Regions from separate parts of the Janthinobacterium sp. BJB401 genome, predicted to be linked through region 4. Evidence: predicted binding sites of a transcription regulator. Region 4 holds the regulator's gene; each other region holds the start of a gene.

Region 1 (3,790 bases), on a different contig from region 4:
GCCATCGCCACTTGCACGGCGACAAACAGGACGATGCCGGCGCCCGCCACTTGCATCGGTTCAATCGCATGCCGGCCTGCCCATTCCGTCAGCATACCCATGCCGATGGCGCCGAAGATGACGGCCGCCATGCCCAGGTACAACAAATACGCCACGTTATCGTCGGACAAGCCGCCCACGTCGGCCAGCCAGCGGCCTATCCATAAACCCTGCACGCCAAAGAACACCGTGTGCGGCAGCAGGATCAGCGCGATGGTGCGGCGAAAACCGGGATCCCGGTACACGCTCCACACGCTGACCTTGTTCACCTTGCTCATGGTTACGGCAGGCGCGGGCATGGCCGGCGACAGCAGGCGGATCAGCAAGCCGATGGCCAGCGCCGCCAGCGCCAGGCCCAGAAACACGCCGCGCCAGTCCGTATAGTGCAGGGCCAGCTTGACGGGCATGGTAGCCGTGGCCGCGCCCAGTCCGCCCACGGCGATCAGATAGCCATGCACGGACGGCAGGCGGGCTGGCGCGATGGCGCACGAGATCGCTTTCACGGCGGCCATGAAACAGCCGCCCAGGCCCGCCCCCATCAAGGCGCGCGCCCACATCAGTTCGGCAAAGCTGTGGCCCCGGCTGAACAGCCACACGCCCAGGGCCGCCAGCGCCAGCAGCCACAGTTGCACCGTGCGGGGGCCGTAGCGATCGAGCGCCATGCCAACCGGCAATTGCACCAGCGCAAAGGCGAGAAAAAAAGCGCTGGTCAGCAGGCCCAGCTGGGCTGGCGTCAGGGCGATGGCCCCCAGCAACTCGGCCGTCAGCACGGCATTCACGCCGCGCAGCAGGCACGACAGGTAATGCCCGAGCGCGAACGGCAGGAACACGAGGCAAAACACGGCCACGCCGGAGCGGGAAGAAGCGCCGGCGCCGTGCATGCTCAGGCGGCCTTTGCCAGACGGATGATTTTATGCGGCACCTGCGGCACAGGCTCATCCGTTTCAAAGAAAAACTTGTCGTGGCCAAAGGCCGGCTTCAAATCGTCCATCCACGTCGCTTCCGCATCGAATTTCGCATAAAACGGCCGCCGCACCCAATCCGGATTACGCGCCTGCAAAAACTGCAGGGCAAACAGTTTTTCGTCATTGATGGTGACGATGCCGTCGATGACGATCTTGCCGGGAAACGCACTCATGGACGGCCCGCGCACCGTGCGCGACAGGCCCGACACCATCTGGTAGGCGGCCTGGAAAATCTCGTGCGCCTTCGCCAAGGGCAACTCGAAATAGCCGCGCGGCCCCGTGTCACGTTCGACGAACATGTAATACGGAATCGCTCCCAGGCGCGTGCCCGTCTGCCACAGCTCGGCCCAGCTTGCCGGATCTTCATTGATGTGGCGGATCAGCGGCCCCTGCATGCGCAAGGTGGCGCCCCTGGAGACGATGCGTTTCACGGCTTGCTGGGCGATGTCCTGGCGCAACTCGACGGCGTGGCTGTAATGGCCCATCACGGCCAGGTTCTTGCCCGCCTTGACGACGCGCTCGAACAGGCGCATCAAGTCATCCGCATCGCGGTCGGACACGAAGCGCTGCGGCCAATACGCCACCGCCTTGGTGCCGATGCGAATGTTCTGGATGTGTTCCAGACCCGGCGCCAGCAGCGGCTCCAGGTAGGCGGCCAGTTGCCGCGTGTTCATGATCATCGGGTCGCCGCCCGTGATCAGCACGTCCGTCACTTCCGGATGCAGTTTCAGGTAGGCGGCCAGCTCATGTGACTCGCGCGCATCGAACTTCATGTCGTCCATGCCGACGAACTGGGGCCAGCGGAAGCAGAAGGTGCAATACGCGTGGCAGGTCTGGCCCGCGCTGGGAAAAAACAGCACCGTCTGCGCATATTTATGCTGCAAGCCGCGCACGGGCGCATCGTTGACCTTCGGCACGTTATGCGTCATCTGGCCAGCCGGGTGGGGATTCATGCCCAGGCGCAAGCCATGCACATAGGCATCAATGGCAGCCTTGTCCTGCTTGACCAGCACCAGGTCGCGCAAGTGCGCGTACTGCTCGGGTGGCAGCATGTCGCGGTGGGGAAAGACGAGGCGATAGATGGGATCGTCAGGGATATTGTTCCAGTCGATCAGCTGATCGAGCACATATTCATTGGTGCGAAACGGCAAGACGTGCGACACCACTTGCACGGCTACACGCTGCTCTTCCGGCAGCCATTCCCACTGCCGCGCCTGTTGAATGGTTTGCCGCGTGTACGGCTTGAACTTGGGTGAAAACGGCTCGGTAATGGGTGCGGACACGATAAGCTCCTTGCCTGTAAATAGCGATAACTTGCATGAAATCAGCCCTACATCGTCCAATTCCAGCCTCTTCCCCCTCATACCAGACCCGCCCGGCATGCTGTGAAAGTCATCATAATTCTTGCCATTCGGAACCAAATTGCTACATATCAACAAGCCGTCGATACGTTGCATGCTGCCTACAAGCAACACCTTAGTTTGTTCCATCGCAATTTGAGGGAAGCGTCGGCGACGTAAATTACGACTTGGCAACATATCCCTCGATATCACAAGGAGCTTTCATGAAACGCTTATTCACGGGTAGCCTGCTGTGCCTGGCATTTGCCGGCGGCAGCGTCAGTGCCGCCGTCGAACCAACGGAAAAAGACGCCATCGCCATGGCCGAACGGGGCGCCGCCTTCATGAAGGCGCATGGCAAGGAAGAAATGATGAAGAAAATCACGGCGAAAGACCCGGACTTCGTGCAGGGCTCGCTATACGTGGACATGCGCGACATCAAGACGGGCATCGTGCTGGCCCACCCCATCAATCCTTCCATCGTGGGCAAGGATTTGACGGATGTACCCGATGCGAATGGCAAGAAATATCGCCGTGAAATCATTGAACTGGCGCAAAAACAGGGCAAGGGCTGGGTCGATTACCAGTACAAGAATCCCACCAGCGGCAAGATCGAACCGAAGACCACGTACATCCTGCGCGTCAACGATGTGGTGCTGGAAGCGGGCATCTACAAAAAATAAGGCAGGGGCGGCGCGCATACACACCGCGCGCCGCCTCCGGTGTGAACAGCCATAGCCAGGAGTCAAGCATGCTCAATCAATTACGCATCGGACCAAAATTATTGCTGGCGCCCATACTGGTCTTGCTGCTGCTGATACTCAGCTCGACCGGCGCATGGTATGGCATGGTGCGGCAAAATGCCTCGCTGGAAAACATGGTGCGGGTGCGCATCACGCACTTGAAGGCGGCCGCCGATGTACTCGGCGAGGCCAGGCAGGTGCATGGCAATATGTACCAGTTGCTGTCGTGGACGAATGGCAGCTTCGCCAAGGCCCGCCTTGATGCACTTGAACAACAGATCAAGGCGCGCCACGCGGCCATCGGCACCCAGCTGACCACGCTGCGCGCCACGGCCACGGGCGCCGAGCGCACTTTGGTCGATGCGGCCATCGCAGCGCTGGCCGGCTATCGCAAGGCCGTGCTGGAAACCATGGAAATGGCGCAGATGGACCAGTCGATCGCCACCAATTCCATGCTCAAGGCGGAAACCCAATTCGGCCAGTTCAATACGCAGCTGGCGCAACTGTCGGCCCTGGAAACAACGCTCAGCAGCCAGGCCCATGCGACGGCCAGCGCCGAGTTTCGCACCCTAGGCTGGAGCCTGCTGCTGACGGTGCTGCTGTCTATCCTCGTTTCCATCGTCGTGACCATGCTGGTGCGGCGCGCCATGCTGGTGGAAATCCGCGGCATTGCCGACGCCGTGCAAGACCTAGCGGCGGGCAA
Region 2 (3,790 bases), on a different contig from region 4:
ACGTTGGTGCGCTCGCCCACGTTGACGAACAGCGACTCGTCATTGACGACGAACGGTTCCAGGCCCGCCAGGCGCAAGTCGTGCGATGGCGCCGGTACGGTGCGCGGGGTGTTTTTCGACAGCAATGCGCCGATGGCGGCGATGTGCTCGGGCGTGGTGCCGCAGCAGCCGCCCGCCATGTTCAAAAAGCCCGCGTCGGCAAATTCGCGCAGCAGGGCGGACGTGTCGGCTGGCAACTCGTCAAAGCCCGTGTCGCTCATGGGGTTGGGCAAGCCCGCGTTCGGGTAGATGCAGACGAAAGTGTCGGCGATCTTGGCCAGCTCTTCCGCGTACGGACGCATCAGGGCGGCGCCCAGCGCGCAGTTCAGGCCGATGGTCAGCGGTTTTGCGTGGCGCACGGAATTCCAGAAGGCGGGCACGGTCTGGCCCGACAGGATGCGTCCCGACGCATCCGTGACGGTGCCGGAAATCATCAAGGGCAGGCGCACGACGGTCGGGTTTTGCTCGTAGAACAGGTCGATGGCGAACAGGGCCGCCTTGCAGTTGAGGGTATCGAAAATGGTTTCCACCAGCAGCACGTCGGCGCCGCCTTCCACCAGGCCCTGCGTCTGCTGCAGGTAGGCGGCCACCAGCTGGTCGAAACTGACGTTGCGCGCGGCCGGGTCGTTCACGTCGGGCGAGATCGACGCCGTCTTCGGCGTGGGCCCGAGGGCGCCGGCGACGAAGCGCGGCTTGTGCGGGGTGGAATACTTGTCGCAGGCGGCGCGCGCCAGTTTTGCCGCCTGCACGTTCATTTCATAGGCCAGGTGGGCCATGTGGTAATCGTCTTGCGCGATGGTCGTGGCGCCGAAGGTATTCGTTTCGATCAGGTCGGCGCCGGCCGCCAGGTAGCGCTCGTGGATTTCCTGGATGATGTGCGGCTGCGTCAGGGTCAGCAATTCATTATTGCCCTTGACGAACAGTTCGCGCGCGCCACTGTCGGCCGGCGCGGTGAAATCGATGAAGCGGCCGGCGGGGCCGCCACGGTACGCTTCTTCGTCGAGCTTGTATTGCTGGATGATCGTGCCCATCGCGCCGTCGAGAATCATGATCCGTCGCGCAAGAATGGCGCGCAAGGTGGCTTCGGTCGGGGACATGGCGGGGATCACGGTATCGTTCATTTCATGCTTTCAATAGGCAAACGGGCGGCGGCGCGGCGACAAGACAGGTACGAGGCGGATGCGGCCAGCAGGATCAGCTGACGGAGAGTGCCGGCCGGGTAGGGCAGGCAGAAGGTGGCAATCGCCTGATTTCACCGGGTCTAAAATTATACGGCATCAGGCTGCTTTGGTTTTAAGCAAAAGCGGCCGTTCGCCCCACGGCAGGCGTGGTTGCAACACATTGCAACACATCGCCCTCCGCCACGCCAGCTTCTGAAAATTACATTCCTGAAAATCTTACTCAAAACGTTAATTTTTCCGCCAAAGTTGGCAGGGAGATACTGCTCTCTAGACTGTGGAAAAATTTCCACATTATTTGCGCCATATCCGCATATTTTTAATGAGCCGAATAGCAATAGCTGCAAAGGAAAGTAATTTCGATTTAAGTCAATACAGAGTGAAGCCAATAATGCTCAAAATAAAATTTGCCAAGACGATATTTTAATTATTATCAAAACCAATTGAATCAAAAGCATTAATAGTTGTCTTTAGGAATCGAATTAACCCATAATATTGGTTCTTCGAAAATAAATTCTCACCAAAAGTCACCAATATGTCACATTTATCTCGTGTCCTCCCCGGCATCGCGCTGCATCAACATGGTTGCCAGCCATGAAAAACCATTTGCTTGTAGCATTGTTTGTCATGCTGGGCCTGTCCGCCTGCGGCGGCGGGGGCGGTGGTGGTGGCGACACGGTGGTGGCGACCACCTCGGGTACGCCCGTCCTGATTCCCGCCGTGACGGCCGTCTCGGCGGCGAATGTCGCCATCGGTGGCAGCCTGGTGGTGACGGGCACGAATCTGAGCCGTGTGACGGCTTTCCAGGTGGGTGGCGTGAACGTTGCCGCCAGTGCCAGCAGCGACACCAGCGTGACTCTGGCCATGCCGGGCGTGCCCGTCACGGGCGCCTTGAGCCTGGTCAGCGCCAGCGGCACGGCGGCCACCAGCTATAACGTCACTGTGTACCTGCCATTGAGCGTGGGCAGCGTCGCACCGGCGACGGGCGGTGTCGGTTCCAGCGTGACGATCACGGGCGCCGGCATGGGCGCCGTGACGGCGGTACAGTTTGGCAATGGCGCGGCGGCAACGCCGCAAAGCCAGACGGCCAGCAGCGTGACGGTGGTAGTGCCTGCGGGCGCCGCGACTGGCGCGCTGACGGTGCGCGGCCCCTACAACGATGTCGCCAGCGGCGACGCGTACACGGTCCTGGCCAGCGTGGCGGTGACGTCGATCTCGTCGGTCGTCAACGGCACGACCTTGTCGGTGACGTTGCAGGGCAGCAATCTCGATCAGGTCAGCTCGGCTTCGGTGGGCAATACGCCTGCCGTCATCGTCAGCGCCAGCGCCAGCCAGCTGCTGCTGTCCGCGCCAGCCTCGGCAACGGGCAACGTGATGTTGTCGGCCGCGTCGCGCATCGCCGTGAATGCGGGCACGGTGTCGGCCTTTACCTTGGGCAGTATTGATTTCGCGCAAGTACTGAATTTGAACGCCAGCAATACAGCCTTGCGCCTGACGCGCGGCAAGCCGGCCGCCGTGCGCGTGTCCGTGCTGGGCGCGCAAGTGGGCCAGACCAGCCCGGCTGTCACCTTGAATGCGACGGCCGCCAATGGCAGCAATCTGGGCAGCATCGCGATGACGGGGCCGGCGCTCTTGCCGGCGACGAAGAACGATGACAGTTTCAATGGCAACTTCAGTGCCGTCCTGCCTTCCGGCTGGATCTTGCCCGGCGTGCGCGTGCGCGTGACGGCTGTCGGCAATGATGGCGTGCAAGTGAGCCAGGAAGCGGCGCCTGCGGTGGCCAGCCTGGCCAAAATTCGTCTGGTGCTCGTGCCCTTGAGCACCGATGATGGCGTGGCGCAACTGCCTGACGCCGAGGTGATCCGCGCCGCGCTGCTGCGCGTGTATCCGTATGCGACGGAAAATATCAGCATCACGACGCGCACTGCGCTGAGCATGCCAGGCAGCAGCACGGCCGACAGCTGGTGGAGCGATACCCTGGGCAAGCTGGAAAACCAGCGCGCGCTGGAAGACAGCGGCGCCTATTATTATGGTTTCGTGCCGAAGATGTCCGTCAACAACGCCGCCGGCCTGGCCTATATCAACCAGCGCAGCAGCGGCAGCGACTTCACGTCGGCCATCGGCCTCGATGCCAGTTCCAACCGCATCGCAGCGGTCGACCCCTTCGGCAATCAATGGCCTCTATGGCTGACCACGCTCGTGCATGAGCTGGGCCACAACCACTCGCTGCAGCACGTAGCCTGCGGCGGTCCAGCCAATGCGGCTCCCGACTACCCGTATGCCAATGGCGATCTGGGTCCGCAAGCGCTGTACAACAGCAACTACGCGGGCAGCATCGGCCAGCTGAGCAAGGCAGTCTATGGCAGCACGCCGATGAAGGACGTGATGAGCTATTGCAGCGGCGCCTGGTTCTCCGACTACAGCTATGCGCGGGTGCAGCAATTCCTGGAAAAACGCAGCACGCAAGTTACGGGCAGCAATGTGCTGGCCGCCAGCATGTCCGTGGCCGAGAATGGCTATCTGACGATTTCCGGCCGCATCACGCCATCGGGCGTGGGTCTGCGTCCCGCCGT
Region 3 (3,790 bases), on a different contig from region 4:
TTCCTGGAGTATTTTTAGTCGTGTGTGTTCCTATCTCGTCTGGCGAGGTGCGCAGTAGCTGGGGGGATGGCGTGACGCTGGCCCGTGGTCTGGCTTGGATAGCAGTTCCACTCGCGCCTGGCAGTGGAAAGATGAGCATGATTCCTGTCACATTTGTGAATAAGAATCATTATCAATATAGGTGATATTTGCCAAATAATCAAGCGTGCGCACCAAAAGAGTGCGATTGGGGCTGTGGCGCGCATCGTCCGGCCTTCTGCGATAATGCAGGCGCTGATAAAATATTTTCCTCATTGAAAGAAATGCATGCGTACATGGATCGCTTGTGCCGGATGGTTGTGTGTCGTGTCGCTGGGCCAGGCCCAGGAGCACGCGCCGCCGCCGGCTGTTCCCGCGCCGCTGCAGAGTGCCAGCGTGCCGCCCGCCGCCGAATCGCCGCCCGTTGCGCCGGCCACATCCGAAGCATCGGCGCCAGAGGTAACTGCGAGCGCAGAGGACGCCTTGCCGTCGCAAACGGTGACGATCACGGCCAGCAGCGACGCCAAGGCGCCACGCGTGCGCTTCACGGCGTATCGCGAAAGTTATCTGACGGCCAGGAAAGTGTGGCAAGTGTCGAGCGGCAGCGTGGTGATGGCCCTGCGCCTGATTCCTGCCAAGCTGAGCGCCACCATCGACGACGTGCGCGTGGCCTTGCAAGGCTATGGCGCGCCCGTGCCGATCAAGGTGTCCAGCGGCGGCGTGTTCGTCGTGCCGCTCAACGATGACATCGCCGCGCAGGATGGTGCTTTCCTGGTGAACAAGGGCAGGGGCGAGCTGACGGCGAATATCGTCCTCCAGCCGTCCGTGGCGCGCGATGCGTGGAACGTCACGCGCGTGGGGCAAGTCTTGCAGGACGCCCGGCGCGCCGTGCGGGCCATCACGCCGTGGTACAAGCGGCCGTTCGCCAGCGACGTGCAATCGCTGGCCTTTTGCGCAGCCGAGCGGGGCAGCGCCTTGCAGTTGATGGATGGCGAGCAATTGATTGCCACCTTGCCCATGAACGAGGCGGCCGTCAACGATATCAACCAGCCCGTGTTTTGCAAGATTTTCGACGGCGAAGACAAATACCCGGGACACTACCGCGTCGTCATGCCCGAGCAAGCCACGGTGCTGCTGCTGTAGCGGCTAGTTCGGCTGGCGCTGCACCAGTTCCAGCGCCGCCGCCAGGGCCAGGTCCATGGTGGCCTGGTGGAAGATCAGCCATTGCGGCAAGAGCGACAGCGCATGGCGGCCCTGTTCCAGGTCGCCTTCATCGACGGCGGCCCAGGCATGGTGCAAGCCGCTGAGCACGCGCGCATGCTGTTCCCGGTGGTTGGCCAGCGAGGGAAAGGCGATTTCTTCCATCAAATCCTCTTCCTCGCGGAAATCGCGTTCGACGGCCGCAATCAGCTCGCGAAACGCCACGCTGAAATGCTGGTCGCCCAGTTGCTGCAGGCGCGCGAGCTCCTGAAACAGCGCCTCATGCGCCTCGTCGATGACGGGAACCCCCAGCGCCATCTCATCCTTCCAATGCGATTTACCCATGCCGATGCTCCAGGTTAAGTCCGTCGCGGTGCGAAGCGGACTGTTCCAGTGTGGACGCGGCGAAGAGGGAAATCCATGACTTGGATCAAATGTGCAGTGAAGAGCGTTTGAGGAAAACTAGAAAAACTGATCGGTGAAGAGAACAAATTCCCACCGGCAACAAAGCGGTTTTTGAATGTGAACGCCACTAGCGAGCTCCGCTGAAAGCAGCGCAGCCAGCGGCGTTTTCTCAGCCGCGCGTATTATTAATGCTTAGGCCAGTGAGCCCAAATGGCATGGGCATCGACATTCGGCACCTGCAGCTGCTGCCCGGCGGACAACTGCATCGTATCCCGTAACACGAGGGGCGCGAGCAGCAGGGCCGACAAGGCAAGGCAGGCCAGCACTTTGAGCGTCAACATGGTCGTCTCCCGGTGTCCCGGCGGCGGCGCGGGGATGCGGCGCCTGCCGGTCACTTCCTTATGCACTACCATGCTTGCAGTTTAGTTCATCTGGTCGTAACTTCAACTTATTGCTGTGGTGCACCGCACCAGTTCGCCTGTTGCCACAGGCTTATTTGGCCTTGCGGCTGCGCCGTGGCTTGCCTGTTGGCGGCAGAAAGGAATCGAACCACACTTGCGTCAGTTGCCGCGTATTTTTCGCCGCTTCGCGCTTGACGGCGGCCGTCGCATGGCCGCGCGCCGTGTTGGCGATGCGGTTGGCCGCGCTCAGGTACATGCTCATCCAGGGGTTTTTCATGGCTAGCCTCGCAGTCGGTGGGGGGAATGTCTCCACTCTATCCCGATGGCTGGCGCCGACAGTGCGCCTGCCCACATAGCCGGGCCGTGCTGGCGATGGGCTGAGGCAGATCAATACACGTCGCGGCGGTAGCGTCCGGCCGCCAGCAAGGCGTCGAGTCCCTCCTGGCCCAGCAATTCTTGCAGTACAGCATCGATTCCTGTGGCCATGCCTTGCAGGCTGCCGCACACGTAGACGATGGCGCCTTGCGCCAGCCACTCGCGCAGTTCATTCGCGCTGGCGCGCAGGCGATCCTGTACGTATTGCCGTGTGCCACCATCCTTGCCATCGCGCGAAAAGACACGGTCCAGGCGTGCCAGATGGCCAGTGTCCAGCCAGCCTTGCAACTCTGCGCCGCAGACGCTGTCAAAAGCTTGCTGGCGCTCGCCAAACAGCAGCCAGTTGCGGGCCAGCCCCGCCCGCTGGCGCGCGCGCAGGTGCGCACGCAGGCCGGCCAGGCCGGAACCGTTGCCGATATATATGCAGGGCACGTCGACCAGGGCCGGCGCGAAGGCGGGATTGGCTTGCAGGCGCAGGCGGATGGGGCTGCCTAGCGGGGCGAAGCGCGTGAGCCAGCCGGAAGCGAGGCCATGGCCCTGGTTTTCCTCGCCCGCATGGCGCTCCTGGCGCACCAGTAATTGCAGTTCGCCGTCGGATGGCAGCGAAGCGAGCGAATAGCTGCGCGGCGCGTGATGGGCACTGTCGGGGTGGCTACCCTCGCCATCGCTGCCATCCGCGTTGCAGGGAATGATTTCCGCCAGCGCACCCGCTTCCCAGGTGGCGTCGGCCGGGCCCGTCAAGGTGATTTCATGCAGTTCGCCGCCCAGGCTGCCCGGGTTGAGCAGCACGCGGCGCGCCAGGCGCCACTCGGCATACGACGCTTCTTCCTGCACGCCGATGGCGTCGATGGCGCTGCCGCTGCAGCGGGCCAGCGCCTTGGACCAGCCGGCCAAGGCGGCGGGGTCGTGCTTGTCCACCTCGATCAAGGGGAACAGAGAAGTGGCGCCCAGCGCGTGTAATTGTTGCGCCAGCGCATGGCCAAAGCCGCAGAAGGCGCTGTAGTGGCGGTCGCCGAGGGCCAGCATGCCGAATTCCAGGCCCGCCAGCGGCGTGCCTGCTGTTGCGTGCAGCAGGCGCGCAAAGCGGCGCGTGCCGTCCGGCGCCTCGCCTTCGCCAAAGGTGCTGGCGACGATCAGTGCCCGTTCGTACTGGCGCAATTGCGCGGGATCAAAACGGTCCAGCGATTGCACGTCGACGGCCACGCCCGCTTGCTGCAGGGCGCGCGCGCTTTCCAGGGCCAGGCGTTCGGCCTGGCCCGATTGGCTGGCGTAGGCGACGAGGGTCGGCAAACCTGTATCCGTTTTGCCCGGAGCACCGGCGCCCAGCATGGTGCGCTGCGCCTGCACAGCCCGCTTAGCCTTGCGGCGGCCCAGATACAGCATCCAGCCCG
Region 4 (3,790 bases):
GGCAAGGCCAAGTTTGGCGCCTGCATGGCCTGCCATGGCGCCGATGCCAAGGGTAACCAGATGCTCGGCGCGCCGAACCTGACGGACAAGACCTGGCTGTACGGCGGCAGCGCCGACACCATCATGGAAACCGTACGCAAGGGACGCAGCAACACCATGCCTGCCTTCAGCGATTTCCTCGGCGAATCCAAGGTACACGTGCTGTCGGCGTATGTCTGGAGCCTGTCGAATCCGCAGGCACCCGCCAAGTAAAAATGGAACCTCAAGTCATCAAGATGTATGCGGCCCGCGAGCAAATCTACCCTCGCGAGGCCAAAGGACGCTACGCTACCTGGCGATGGGTATGCGTATGGCTTACCCAGCTCGCGTTCTACGGCTTGCCGTGGTTGACCTGGAATGGCAGGCAAGCCCTGCTGTTCGATTTGACCACGCGCAAGTTCTACATTTTCGGCGTCGTGCTGTGGCCCCAGGATTTCATCTATCTGGCGGCCCTGCTGATCATCTGTGCGTATTTGTTGTTCCTCGTCACGGCCATTGCCGGGCGGGTGTGGTGCGGGTTCTCTTGCCCGCAAACGGTATACACGGAAATTTTCCTGTGGGTCGAACGCCGCATCGAGGGTACGCGTAGCGCGCGCATGGCCCTCGACAAGCAGGGCCCCTCCGTGCGCAAGGCGTTCAAGAAAACGGCCAAGCACCTGGCATGGGGCGCCATCGCCCTGTGGACGGGCTTTACCTTTGTCGGCTACTTCACGCCGATCAAGGAACTGGCGCAGTCGGTGACCACCTTGAATTTCGGTCCCTGGGAATGGTTCTGGGTCTTGTTCTACAGCCTGGCAACCTACGGCAACGCGGGCTGGCTGCGCGAGCAGGTGTGCAAATACATGTGCCCCTACGCGCGCTTCCAGAGCGCCATGTTCGACCAGGACACCCTGATCATCACCTACGATGCCAAGCGCGGCGAACCACGCGGCGCCATGAGCAAGAAGGCCGGCAACAACGACAAGCTGGGCGACTGCATCGATTGCACCCTGTGCGTGCAGGTGTGTCCGACCGGTATCGATATACGCAACGGCCTGCAGTATGAATGCATCGGCTGCGCCGCCTGCGTCGATGCCTGCAACAGCGTGATGGACAAGGTCGAGCGGCCGCGTGGCCTGATACGCTACAGCACCGACCATGCGATGGAAAACAACTTCAATTCGAAGCAGATACGCCAGCGCGCCATGCGCCCGCGCGTCCTGATCTACACTTCCATCCTGGCCCTGATCATCATCGCCGTATGTACCTCGCTGGCCCTGCGCACGCCCCTGAAAATGGACGTGATCCGCGACCGCGGTTCGATGGGACGCGAAGTGGAAGACGGCATGATCGAAAACGTCTACCGCCTGCAGATCATGAACACCTCGGAGCAAAGCCAGCATTTCAAGATCAGCGCTTCCGGCTTGCCGGGCCTGACCTTGCTGACGCGCGAAGAAGTGACCTTGCAGCCGACGGAAACGCTGGGCTGGCCGATCCGCCTGCGCGTGCCGCACGGCGTCGGCGAGAAGGGGTCGAACAAGATTGCGATCGAATTGCAATCGCTGGACAACCCCTCGCTGCATGTGCGTGAAAGCGCGGTATTCATCGTGCCGCGGTGATGTTGATTCGGGGTCGGACCCTCTGGGTCCGACCCCGGTATTTCGCCGTAGGGGTAGCATTCAACATGCGGTAGGTTTACTGCATTTTCAACCCAGAAGCAAAAGCTGGGGTCAGACCCAAAGGGTCTGACCCCAAGGAGAACAAAATGTCCGACAGTCTGAAACTGCAAGCCCCCGCCGATCCCTGGTACAAGCATCGCTGGCCATGGCTGCTGATGATCGGTCCCGGCCTGTCCGTGGTCGTCGGCAGCTTCATGGGCTATATCGCGTTTACGCAACCCGATGCGCTGGTGGTGGGCGACTATTACAAGCAGGGCAAGGCGATCAACCAGGATTTGAAGCGCGACACGATCGCCAGCGACCTGGCGATGGCTACCAGCTTGTCCTACGACGTGGCGTCAGCGCGCCTCAGTGGTTCCGTGCACAGCTTCGGCAAAGCTTACCAGGGTCCGCTGCAGCTGCACCTGGCGCATGCGACGCTGCCGGAAAAGGACATCAAGCTGCTGGTGCGGCCCGATGCGGCCGGCAATTTCTCGGTGGCGCTGCCGATGCTCGAGCGCAGCCGCTGGCAAGTGCTGGTGGAAAACGACAAGCGCGAGTGGCGCCTGTCCGGCATCTGGACCTGGCCGCTGCAACGCAGCATCGCACTGCATGCCGACGAGGAACTGTAAGCCTTATTTGCAGACGTCGGTACCGGCCGTGATGGCCTTCAGTTTTGCCGGCTGCAAGATTTCAATTTCTCGGTTCGAGACGCGCAGCCAGCCTTCCTTCTTGAATTTCGACAATAAACGGCTGACGCTTTCGATGGTCAGGCCCAGGTAGTTGCCGATTTCCTCGCGCGACATGCGCAGCTGGAATTTGCTGCTCGAATAGCCGCGCGCTTCGTAGCGCGACGCCAGGTTGACGATAAAGGCGGCAAAACGCTGCGTCGCCTGCATATTGCCCAGCAACAGCATGACGCTTTGCTCGCGCGTGATTTCCTGGCTCATCATGCGGTGGAAATGGCGCAGCAAGGTCGGCATATTGCCCAGCAATTGTTCCAGGCTGGAAAACGGGATTTCACACACTTCGCTGTCTTCCAGCGCCACCGCATTACAGTGGTGGCGGTCGGCGCTGATGGCGTCCATGCCCAGCAGTTCGCCGGCCATCTGGAAGCCCGTCACCTGCTCTTCGCCGCCCGGATTGATCTGGTACGTCTTGAAGTGCCCCAGGCGGATCGCGTACAGATTCTGGAACGAGTCACCGATACGGAACAGCGAGGCGCCGCGCACGATCTTGCGGCGGCGGCCGATGATCTGGTCCAGCCTGTCCATGTCGCCCATATCGAGGCCCATCGGCAGGCACAATTGATGCATGCTGCAGGTCGAGCATCGCGCACGCAACGCTTCCACGTTCACTGTAGGCAAGGTTGGAGTGAGTAGCGCTTCAGTCATGTCGGTACCTTTTAGAAAATGCAACAACAAGTTTACTGCATACAGGGTTGCCGTGTGCCAATTTCACCGCAATTTCGCTGAATAAACGACGTTCCGACTTTAATTATATGGCAACATCGTCAAAAGCCCATGCGGGGAGGGCAATTTGCGCGGCGCCGCTTGCCAAGCTGGGGCATTGATAGGAAAATTCCTGACAGCATTACTTGCCGCCTGTGCCGCCCGGTACTGAAAAGGAAATCATGAAGCCTCTCGGCATCAAAGCAAAAGTCGCGCTGGCCACCAGCCTGACCTCGATCGCCATGATCGCGCTGGTCACCATGATCCAGGTGCAGCACATGCGCGACGATTTCACTAAAGTACTGCTGAGCCAGCAGTCATCCCTGATCAGCCGTACCGCTGCCGAGCTCGACGACAAGCTGGGCATGCTGCTGCAGATCGTCACCCTGACGGCCCGGCAGCAGCCGCCGGAACTGATCGCCCGGCCCGCCCAATTGCGCGAATACTATTCGCGCCGCTCGATGCTGGTGCTGTTCGACGACGTGCTGGTGCTCGACGCGCAAGGCGCCGTCGTGGCCGACATGCCGGAAGTGCCGGGGCGCGCCGGCATCAACGTTGCCGAGCGCGAGTATTTCCAGACCGTCCTGCGCACGCGCCAGCCCATGATCACCGAGCCGATGCTCGGTAAATCGAGCGGCATGCCCATCGTGCAGATGGTGGCGC

Evidence for each region. Region 4 encodes FNR, which switches genes on or off when oxygen is low (the NO sensors DNR and NnrR bind a similar motif). Its sites were predicted from a motif close to TTGATNNNNATCAA; they were not measured.
Region 1: HWE17_RS06090 (KamA family radical SAM protein) is a predicted target of FNR. The motif match lies at 2,427-2,440, and genes of this name have one in related genera.
Region 2: HWE17_RS13870 (IPT/TIG domain-containing protein) is a predicted target of FNR. The motif match lies at 1,577-1,590, and genes of this name have one in related genera.
Region 3: HWE17_RS25345 (bacteriohemerythrin) is a predicted target of FNR. The motif match lies at 1,639-1,652, and genes of this name have one in related genera.

The regions. Positions count from the first base shown of each region.
Region 1 covers NZ_JABXFH010000006.1:13,617-17,406, forward strand. The annotation lists gene HWE17_RS06085 (nitrate/nitrite transporter) at 1-920, opposite strand, end outside; gene HWE17_RS06090 (KamA family radical SAM protein) at 923-2,287, opposite strand; gene HWE17_RS06095 (cache domain-containing protein) at 2,569-3,027, shown strand; gene HWE17_RS06100 (methyl-accepting chemotaxis protein) at 3,096-3,790, shown strand, end outside.
Region 2 covers NZ_JABXFH010000018.1:53,372-57,161, forward strand. The annotation lists gene metH (methionine synthase) at 1-1,160, opposite strand, end outside; gene HWE17_RS13870 (IPT/TIG domain-containing protein) at 1,812-3,790, shown strand, end outside.
Region 3 covers NZ_JABXFH010000058.1:5,833-9,622, forward strand. The annotation lists gene HWE17_RS25340 (hypothetical protein) at 307-1,161, shown strand; gene HWE17_RS25345 (bacteriohemerythrin) at 1,165-1,563, opposite strand; gene HWE17_RS25350 (hypothetical protein) at 1,809-1,964, opposite strand; gene HWE17_RS25355 (hypothetical protein) at 2,116-2,301, opposite strand; gene HWE17_RS25360 (sulfite reductase flavoprotein subunit alpha) at 2,412-3,790, opposite strand, start outside.
Region 4 covers NZ_JABXFH010000003.1:66,945-70,734, forward strand. The annotation lists gene ccoP (cytochrome-c oxidase, cbb3-type subunit III) at 1-252, shown strand, start outside; gene ccoG (cytochrome c oxidase accessory protein CcoG) at 255-1,637, shown strand; gene HWE17_RS03310 (FixH family protein) at 1,784-2,308, shown strand; gene fnr (fumarate/nitrate reduction transcriptional regulator Fnr) at 2,312-3,070, opposite strand; gene HWE17_RS03320 (response regulator) at 3,310-3,790, shown strand, end outside.